DNA from 3 places in the Bacillus sp. FSL K6-6540 genome. Region 2 is predicted to be linked to each of the others. Evidence: predicted binding sites of a transcription regulator. Region 2 holds the regulator's gene; each other region holds the start of a gene.
What was found. The regulator LexA, encoded in region 2, represses DNA repair genes until DNA is damaged. The targets are predictions, from matches to a motif close to CGAACATATGTTCG.

Region 1 (3,283 bases), 3.3 Mb from region 2:
GTAACCTACCTCGAAGGCGAGGGCGCTTATTCCGGAGACAGCAAGAAGGTTATCTTTGTGGTTATCACTCGCCTGGAAGAAGCAAAGCTCAAATCCATTGTGGAAGACTGGGACTCCCAGGCCTTCGTAGCCGTCGGCAACATCCATGATGTGAAGGGCGGCCGCTTTAAGAAAAAGGCAATCCATTAATACAATCATTTCAGGCTCCACCCGGTGCGAGAGTTAGCGCGGGTGGAGCCATTTTTTGTTTAAAGAGTATCGGCTTGCAGGCGCAGCGCCTTCTTCTCGCGCACATAATGACGAATGATTCGCGACATGGCCTGGACGGCGGCGGATTGACCGACGGCCTGGTTCACGGTTCCGGTGAAATAGAGGCCCGACTCCGGGTGATGGAAGGCAAATGCCCCGGATTGGCCCCAGTGGCCGATGAGTCCGCGTCCCAGACTGAAAGGAGATAGCGGCTGTCTTGAAATGCCGATGCCATAGAAGAAGGGGCCGGGAGCAAACAGGAAGTTCCACTGCCTCTGGAGCTCCCTCAAATCACCCAGCGGAAACAAATCCCCGTTAAAAAAGGATCGCAAAAACGTCATCGTTTCCCTTGCCGTGGAGACGATCCCGCCCTCCGCACCGACTGATGCCATATACAAGGGAAGGTCCAGTCGCTTCTGCTTGTAATGGAACGGAACGGGGGACGCATCCTCCGGGTCATGATAAAAATAGGTTTGCGTCAGCTTGAGCTTGTCGAAGATGTATTCCTGGAATACGGCCTGAATGGATTCGCCCTTGATATTCTCGATGATTTGGCCAAGCAGCCGATAGTTGGTGTCGGAATATTGGGCTTTTTTCTGCTGTCCCGGTTTGAATTTAGGCGTTTTCCTTTTGGCCGCGGCCAGGACTTGGTCCAGGCTCCAAGCTCGATCCTTCCCGGCGATCAGATTCGAGAAGACGGTTCCCGAGAAATAGTCCGGGATGCCGGACGTATTGGACATCAAATGCTGAACGGTGATTTCTTCGCCGTAATCCCGGTTCTTAAACCTGTGGAGCCCGGTCATAATCTCTTCGGGCAGGTGCTTGCCAATGGGATCATGGAGCTCGAGCCGCCGCTCGGCGCGTAATTTCAAGAGTACGGCAGTCACGTACAACTTGGTCACGCTGGCAATGAAATAGCGGGCGTCAGGCTGCATATCACCTCCGCTGCCGACTATGGACAATGACCGCTCCTGGTCCTCGACGCACATCACTGTGCTAAACACATTTCTTTTATTGGCGATTTGAGTCACACATGCATCCAGAACCGCTTGCTTCAGGATTGTTCCCATTGCCGTTCTACCTCCCATGAATCGTAATTTTTCTTTCCTTCAGTTTAGATTCCGTTTCCCTCATGTTTCCGGGCACGCGCAGCACGTATGAACGCTTCAGCGGCTTCGTCCATCATATTCATCATCTGCTCGTCATCCACGTTCTTCGTGAACAGATCGTTTGCCACCATGACGCAGAGACCTGTCTGAAACACCTGCATGTTCAATAAAATAGATTGCAGCTCCTGATCCGAAAATCCCGCGAGCTCCGGATCCTGCCTCATCAATCCGATAACTTCGTCCAGTTGTTCCGGCGTATTCTTCATATGGGGATTGTCTTTCATCATGAGGTCCCGATAAAGCACGGGATATTCCTTGGCAAAGCGGAGACTTGCCATGCCGATATCCCGGAACGGCTGTCCGGATTGCTGCTCCATGATCATTCCTCTGGCCACATGGAAGGCTCTTTCGACGACCTGCTGAAGCAGTTCCTGGACGTCGTTGAAATTGACATAGATCGGCGCGATGGAGCTGCCGAGACGTTCGGCTACTTTTCGGATCGTAATGGACTCGATGCCATCCGTTTTGGCAATGTCGAATGCGGCTAGCACGATATCTTGTTTGGTAAACTTCGTTTTTGGTGCCATGATGTCTACAGCTCCTTAGGTTATTCATATGTAGAACGATCAATATATATCACTTGATATATATTGATTATAAAGAGTAATTGGACCGATTTCAATCCGGTCATCATGAAGCATTCATGGAATCAGGATTTGTAAATCCAGTAAAAACCACTTATAATAGGAACATATGTTTGTTAAAATAAAGAATAATGATATAGAGCATGGCAGATCCAGGGAGGAGGAAACGGAATGGCTCGTACGCAATATGAACGCATAACCACCAAGCAAACATTAAACCGAGTGAAGGAAGAGCGGATGCCCTTCGATTGGTCCATCAATCCGTATCGAGGTTGCGGACATGGCTGCAGCTTTTGCTATGCCCGCGCATTTCAATCGTTTATCGGGATGGGAGCGGAAGACGAGTTCCAGCACCATATTTTTATGAAGTCGAATGCGGCGGAAGCGCTGGAGAAGCAGCTGTCGAGCGCGGCGAGGAAGTTTAACTATGATATTGAAGCGATGCGGAGATCGATCGGACAGGTGACGATCGGAACGGCAACCGACCCGTACCAGCCGATCGAGGGCAAGGAGACCCTTACGCGGGAATGTCTGAAGCTGCTCGCTAAATACCGCATTTCTACCAGCATTACGACGCGTTCTCCGCTCGTATTGAGGGATTTGGATATCTTGACCCGGATGGAGAACGTGTCCGTCAACATAAGTCTCAACACGCTGAGCGGGGACGTCATCCGGAAGCTGGAGCCGGCATCGCCTCATCCGGAGGCCAGGCTTGATGCGATCCACAGATTATCGGCTGCTGGCATTAGAACAGGCTTGTTTGTGGCGCCTGTGCTGCCCTTTTTGACGGACGAGGAGCCGGAACTGAAGGAGCTCTTGTCCCAGGCAAAGGAAAGAGGCGTTTCCTTTGCGATGATCTCCTTGCTGAGACTGTCGCGCGACGTGAAGAAATGGTACCTCGAAACGCTGAAACACCACTTCCCCGAGGTGGTTCAATCCTACCGCGAGTTATATGGGCAAGGCGCTTATGCGGAAGAGCATTACGTTCGTTCCGTCAAGGCGATGGCGTCCAGGCTGTTGAACGAATATGGGCTGAGCGGATTGACCATGGGGGCACCTGCTGCCGTCAACCGGTCCGGACCGATTGCAGCCTCGGAGAACGATACATCGGATGAAGGTACCAACGATCACCCTGCGAGGGAATGGGCTGCTCCTGTACGTCCAAGGAAGCTTCCTCAACCGGCGGCCCCGGTTTCCGGAGAGGAGCTTACTCCTGCTGTTGAGCAGCTATCCTTTCCTTTTTGACGCTGCCTTACCCTTTGGCTTCAGATGCCGGATGAC
Region 2 (3,283 bases):
CCCATTCAATCGATTCCAGCTGTTGTCTAAAGTTACTGCGAATATTGTTAAGGTATATTTCCCGAAGCTCGGCCCGTTCTTTGAGCTCCTCCTCGGTCAGCCCTTCATTCTTCTTCTTTCTTGCTAATACATTGATGCGTTCTACCAAAGTATCGATGTCCATGACTTCTCCTCCAATTTCGATATCATGTATAACTTAAACATGTGAAAAAGAGCTTGTCAAGGCAACTGAGCCCTTGCAAACTCTTCTCAGAACAAATAGGAATATATGATGCGCATAAACGAATACCGTCTATGGGGAGGAAATCTATAGTTATCTATTGTAAACGCGCTATTACGCGTAAATGATTCAATCTGACAAGCAGAATATGATGTGTCATTAAACAGGAAGTAACCAGCCGTATGTGGTGATTATATGGAGTATGAATGCCTATTGGTTGAAGCAACGTCAAATCACCAAACCGGCAATGACAGCACTTCCCCAGCCTGTATGTCCGGACCCTTCAATCCGTTCATTCTTCGTATGCTATCCAGATATACGCGTGTATCCATATCCGCAGGTTTGTGAAGGGAAGCAATTCGCCACAAGCTATCGCCATATTGAACGATCACCTGCTTCTCTCCAGTCGGCTTCTCTGTCCCACCGGCAAAAACGGAATATGCACCTGTCCAAAAGATGGCCACAATTAGCAGGGTGAACAACAGTTTATTCAAAGGGATCGAAGCTATCTTCGATTTCAAGTAAATGCCCCAATTCTTCGATGATTGTTCTGTTACCACCGGAACGTTCTCATAAATGCTGCGGTATGTACTGTATTTCAACATGGAATCATCATCTCCCAAACAAGTGTTCTCTTATGGATTCATCTTAACACGAACACTTGTTTGATTCAATACCCAAAAGAACATTTGTTCTATTTTATTTTAGAACTTATGTTTGTACGAACGGTAGTTCTATGTTATAATTTTCCCAAACGTTACTAAATGGGGTTGATACGGCATGTCGAAAATATCCAGCCGCCAGCTGGCGATCTTAGAGTTTATCCGCAACGAAGTTCGTAGCAAGGGTTACCCGCCTTCTGTCCGGGAAATCGGCGAGGCTGTCGGACTAGCTTCCAGTTCTACGGTCCATGGTCATCTGGACCGTTTGGAGAAGAAAGGCCTGATCCGCCGTGACCCTACGAAACCAAGAGCGATCGAGCTGCTTGGCCAAGAAGAATCCGAGAGCGCGAATCTGTTTACGCACACCATAGCCAGAGTGCCTGTCGTCGGGAAAGTCACAGCAGGCGTGCCGATTACGGCCATGGAGAACATTGAAGACTATTTCCCGCTCCCTCAGCATTACGTGGGCGACGATAAAGTGTTCATGTTGTCCGTAGTCGGCGACAGTATGATTGAAGCCGGTATTCACAGCGGTGACTACGTCATCGTTCGCCAGCAGCAAACCGCGGACAATGGTGACATTGTCGTTGCAATGACAGAAGAAGATGAAGCAACCGTGAAGACCTTCTATAAGGAGAAGGATCATGTACGATTGCAGCCGGAGAATCCTACCTATGAGCCGCTGCGCTTGAACCATGTTACGATTCTCGGGAAAGTGATCGGTCTCTTCAGGGACGTACACTAATTCCATAGAATTATGAATAAGAGGTTACCTTCCTTATTTGGATGGTAACCTCTTTTTTAGGACATGCACTAGAACGTTCCGGTCTTACGCAACACTAGAACCAACGCATTTTGCCTAAGATCTAATTGATACATTCTTTCAGAAACATAATCCGGCGAACCTTCGCCTCCCGGTCCCTCCGTAGACTGCAGAACAAGCTTATTCTCCTTCACCTCGGGAGCCGTACCTGGTCTATAATACGAAAAGTAGGATACCAAGGACTCATCCTGAAATCGAAGCTGCACGGCATTACCCGTTTCATGCTCTACGGCGAACGCATAGATTTGTATGCCATGACAGTCCCTATATTGCGGTGCCAGTATAAATACATCGGCATCTTGAAACGGCAAGCGAATCATATCAACTGGAGCAGATGTCGGTTGAATAAATGTAAGCCCCTCCAGCGTAGTGACTTCATTTGTAACTTGGTTAGTACTATACTGCACGCTGTAGTTTCCGGTAAACGACCGATCCGTTTCGATACCGAAGCAGCTCGGTGCACCCAATGTCGTTATTTTTTCCTGTCCAACTGCAATAACGTTTAACCGTCCTTCATCCGTTACGCCTTGTGCCCGGATTGTCTCCTCCTTAGTAGGGGGCATAGTCCCTGCTCTCTGTTGTTCGTCCCTGCCATAAGGCAATTGAAAGGCAAATAAAATAATCAGAAGCATGAACCCGCCAGCTAATCCAACTTGTAAGTACTTTCGACGTTTAGGTTTGCTGTCGGTGAAAATCACGGACCTATGCACGTTTTTTTTCATTTCGGAAGTGAACTTTTCATCTGTAAAGGGAGCTTTTTTCGCCCGGTTGTACCAGCCTGGTTTATCCTCATTCATCGTTCTTCTCCTTCATTAGGTTTTGCACTCTTTTCCTGGCCCGATGCAATCTTGATTTTACGGTGCCTGTCGCAATATGAAGCAGCTCCGCAATCTCATGCATCGGCATTTCATAGTATAGGTCCAGGACCAATACTTCCCTAAGCTTGCTCGGCAAAGTCATAATTATTGCCCATATTTCATCCGTATACTGCTCGTCCAAATATTCCGCTTCCGCTGACTGGCTTGATGAACTGACGATAAGCTTGTCTTTAAGGATGACTTTCCGAAAGAAAAAAGCCTGTTTGTACCGGAACGCCGTATGTCGCGTGATCGTTAGCAGCCACGTTTTCAGCGTCGCCTGACCGCGAAAGGTATGTATGCCGTAATAGGCCTTAATAAAGGCTTCTTGTGCAATATCGTCTGCCAAGGCATGCTGTTTGGTCAAAAAATACGCATAATTCCACACATCGTTTCCATATTCATTCATGATTTTATCCAGCGTCTGGCTGTCCATGACCGTCATCTGCTTTAAGTATTCGAGCTCCAACCGATTCACCTCATCTAATTAGAGTCATGGAAGCGAGCAAAGGTTCCTTTTTTCGTAAAATAAAAAAGAATCTCCCGTAGGTAAGGGAAGATTCTTTATGGACTAATATTAGTGCGTGACTGAACTGATTCTGTAAAAGAATTATTTATATGTACCTGTCAGGAATATAGTGTCATCCCCTGTTATATCTTTCTGAAATTTCACATTTACTTCAATTTGATTTGCATCTTCAATATCAATAACGATATGCTG
Region 3 (3,283 bases), on a different contig from region 2:
TTGACTGTCGCTAGGTTCATAATCAGTAAAATAATAAGAGCGATCAAGCCGGGCACCCATTGCGGCACACCCGGGAGCCAATATTGAGTGTAGAGCCCGACTGCTGTCAGATCAGCCATCGCAATGGAAATCCAGCAGAACCAATATGTCCAGCCGGTGATAAATGCTGCCATATCGCCTAGGTAGTCTTGTACAAAATCCACAAAAGAGTGATAGTTCAAGTTTGATAACAGCAGTTCACCCAGCGATCTCATAATTAAAAAGCAAATGATCCCTGTGATCATATAAGCAAATAAAATCGAAGGTCCGGCAAAATGAATCGATTTGCCCGAGCCGAGAAATAAGCCTGTCCCAATGGCTCCGCCGATGGCGATGAGCTGGATATGCCTGTTTTTCAAGCCTCTCTGCAACGTTTGCTGATTTATATTGTCTTTCGTCATGTCGTCTGTCACTTTATGTGTTCCTCCATTGAAAATTGTTTATTGAGTCAGCAATCTATTTTTAATGATTATTATAACACTAAAATTTCTATCTTTTTTACTAAAAAAGGATTGATGAAAAGAATTTTAATGTGATTTGGACTATTTCCCGAAAAAAGCGGCTCCATTTAGGGAGCCGCTTTTTTATGCTTTTTCAGTTTTTTTCATAAACAGGTAGAGCCCGTAATCTGTCGGTGCGGATGCGTAGCCTGCCTGCCGCAGCATTGCTGTGATATTGCCGCGGTGGTATGTCCCGTGGTTGACAACGTGGGGAAGCAGTTCGGAAACAGTTGTTTCCATGATTCCGCTTGAGGGATTTTGAATCTGGAGTGGCTTATTGAGCTGTTCTTTTTGCTGTAAAAATAGTATATAGCGCTCGGATAACCTCAGAAAAAGGTCTTCCATTTCCTCTATTTCTTTAGCCTCTGTCTGTTCTTTAAGCTGTTCAGCTAAAGCCAAAGCATCGCTCAAGTTTTTGCCGGAAAACACTTCAATCCAGCCGAGATCAGAAAGATAAACATGAGACAATACATGGGATATTGACGGAAACACGCTTTGAATTTCTTGATGGTATACCTCTTTTGGAAGCTCTTTTAATCGGTTGAATATTTGTTGATTGGCCCAGACGTTATATTCATACAATTTGAATGCAAAATCTGACATGTTAAAATTCCCCCTTTCGTGTGTATAGCTTCTATTATACACGAACGTGCGTTCTTATGTAGAGTGCTCGTGAATAAAATTTGTTGACATATATAGTTTAGGGGAATAAACTAATTGACATTGAACATAAAGTTTAGCGGGGTAAACTATAATGAGGAGGGGAAGATATTGAATGAACAAAAGCTATGTCAGGCGATAAACCTGTTTGTGGAAGTCCTGCTTGAAGGGACAGAATTTGTGCATCGTGAAATCAATCAGGATGTCTTCAAGCATATCTCAAGGGAACAGGCAGACCTGTTGAAAATTTTAAAAGTCAAGGGCCCAACATCTCCCGGCAGCCTGGCCATGTACCAAAATGTACATAAGAGCGCGATCTCTAACAGACTGAAAAAGCTGCTCGAAAAGGGATTGGTTCAATGGGGCGACTGTCCGGAAAAAAGTGATAGGCGCTCTAAGCTTATTAACATTACACCCAGTGGTGAACACATACTAGAAGAATTAGATTCTGCCATCTTTAACGCGCTCAAACCGCTGATCGATGATATAGATGAGGAACACTTACATTCCATCATCGAGATATTCACCATTTTAAAAAGCAAATTTAAAGGAGGAGATTCTGCCGAATGAGAGCAATCATCAAATTCAAGTGGGCAATTGCAGCCATAGTATTAGCACTTACCGTCGTTTTGAGTTTGTTTTCTCCGAACTTAACGGAGCTGGCCAATCAAAAGGGGCAGGCCCAGCTTCCCGCTGATGCTGTTTCAGAAAGGGCAAACGCCATTTTAAAACAAGCGGGAGAAGACAATAATTCGATCAGTGTTGTCTTTACATTAGACAACGCTTTAAAGAAAGAAACAGAGAATCAGCTCCGGATAATGATCGATAAAATCAAAAAGATCGACGGTGTAGAAGAGGTAACATCTCCTCTGTCAGCGGAAAAAGAAGTCAAAGACCAGTTGATGTCGAAAGACAAGAAAACCGTTCTCATGCCTGTCACGATTACAGGTTCTGATAAAAAGGCGGAAAAAATTGCGGACGAGATTTATCAAATCGTTCCTGATGATTTGACGGCATATATTACGGGAGCTTCCCTTATCAACCAGGATTTCGCTCACAGCTCAGAGGAAGGGCTTAAGAAAACGGAAGTGATCACAGTCTGCCTGATCATCGGTTTACTGTTGATCGTGTTCCGATCTGTTGTGACGCCTTTTATCCCGATTGTGGTTGTCGGTTTTTCTTATCTGATCAGTCAATCCATACTGGGCATCCTTGTATACAATGTTGATTTTCCAATCTCGACGTTTACGCAAACCTTCTTAGTCGCGATCCTGTTCGGCATTGGAACAGATTACTGCATACTGCTTCTTACACGATTCCGTGAAGAATTGGCAAACGGGCATGATAAAAAAGAAGCGGCGCTTATCGCTTACCGCACAGGGGGAAAAACCTTATTTATCAGCGGATTCGCGGTATTAATCGGATTTTCCGCCTTAGGATTTGCGAAGTTTGCGATTTTCCAATCCGCAGTAGGGGTAGCAGTCGGTGTGGGAATTTTAATGATCATCCTCTACACACTGCTGCCATTATTTATGGTGACGCTGGGTGAAAAATTATTCTGGCCTTCTAAGAAAGTGCTGTCACACAGTGATAACAAACTATGGGCGTTTCTCGGCAGACACTCCGTTGCGCGTCCGTTTCTGTTCATTGTCATCACGGTGGTGATTACGCTTCCGTTCATCTTGACCTATGATGACCAGATTTCATTCGACTCAACTGCGGAAATCAGCAGCGATTATAAATCTATAAAAGCTCTCGAGGCCATTAAGGATGGATTCGGGGAAGGAAAAGCGTTCCCGATCAATGTTGTCGTAAAAGGAGACAAAGATCTTACAACAGCTGATACAATTCCCTATCTAGGAAATATCAGCAAAGCGATCGAGAAAGTTGATCATGTTGACTCTGTGATGACCATTACGCAGCCGACTGGTGAAAAAATCAAAGATTTATATATTGATAACCAGCTAGGATCGGTTTCAGACGGGCTGGATAAGACGGTAAAAGGGATTGCCGATGTCCAAAGCGGATTAACGGATATAGAAAACGGACTGAATCAAATGGCAGGGCAAACCGGCTCGGCCTCA

Region 1: a site for LexA is predicted at 2,105-2,118, ahead of MHH82_RS27150 (SPL family radical SAM protein). Genes of this name have one in related genera too.
Region 3: a site for LexA is predicted at 1,184-1,197, ahead of dinB (damage-inducible protein DinB). Genes of this name have one in related genera too.

Annotation. Positions count from the first base shown of each region.
Region 1 covers NZ_JBBOXH010000001.1:6,059,636-6,062,918, reverse strand. The annotation lists gene MHH82_RS27165 (YitT family protein) at 1-189, shown strand, start outside; gene MHH82_RS27160 (serine hydrolase domain-containing protein) at 249-1,319, opposite strand; gene MHH82_RS27155 (TetR/AcrR family transcriptional regulator) at 1,364-1,945, opposite strand; gene MHH82_RS27150 (SPL family radical SAM protein) at 2,174-3,247, shown strand; gene ligD (non-homologous end-joining DNA ligase) at 3,230-3,283, opposite strand, start outside.
Region 2 covers NZ_JBBOXH010000001.1:2,732,571-2,735,853, reverse strand. The annotation lists gene MHH82_RS12260 (DUF896 domain-containing protein) at 1-163, opposite strand, end outside; gene MHH82_RS12255 (LysM peptidoglycan-binding domain-containing protein) at 454-825, opposite strand; gene lexA (transcriptional repressor LexA) at 1,001-1,627, shown strand; gene MHH82_RS12245 (hypothetical protein) at 1,696-2,502, opposite strand; gene MHH82_RS12240 (RNA polymerase sigma factor) at 2,495-3,031, opposite strand; gene MHH82_RS12235 (stalk domain-containing protein) at 3,173-3,283, opposite strand, start outside.
Region 3 covers NZ_JBBOXH010000002.1:1,442,576-1,445,858, forward strand. The annotation lists gene MHH82_RS39800 (amino acid permease) at 1-452, opposite strand, end outside; gene dinB (damage-inducible protein DinB) at 624-1,142, opposite strand; gene MHH82_RS39810 (MarR family transcriptional regulator) at 1,311-1,769, shown strand; gene MHH82_RS39815 (MMPL family transporter) at 1,766-3,283, shown strand, end outside.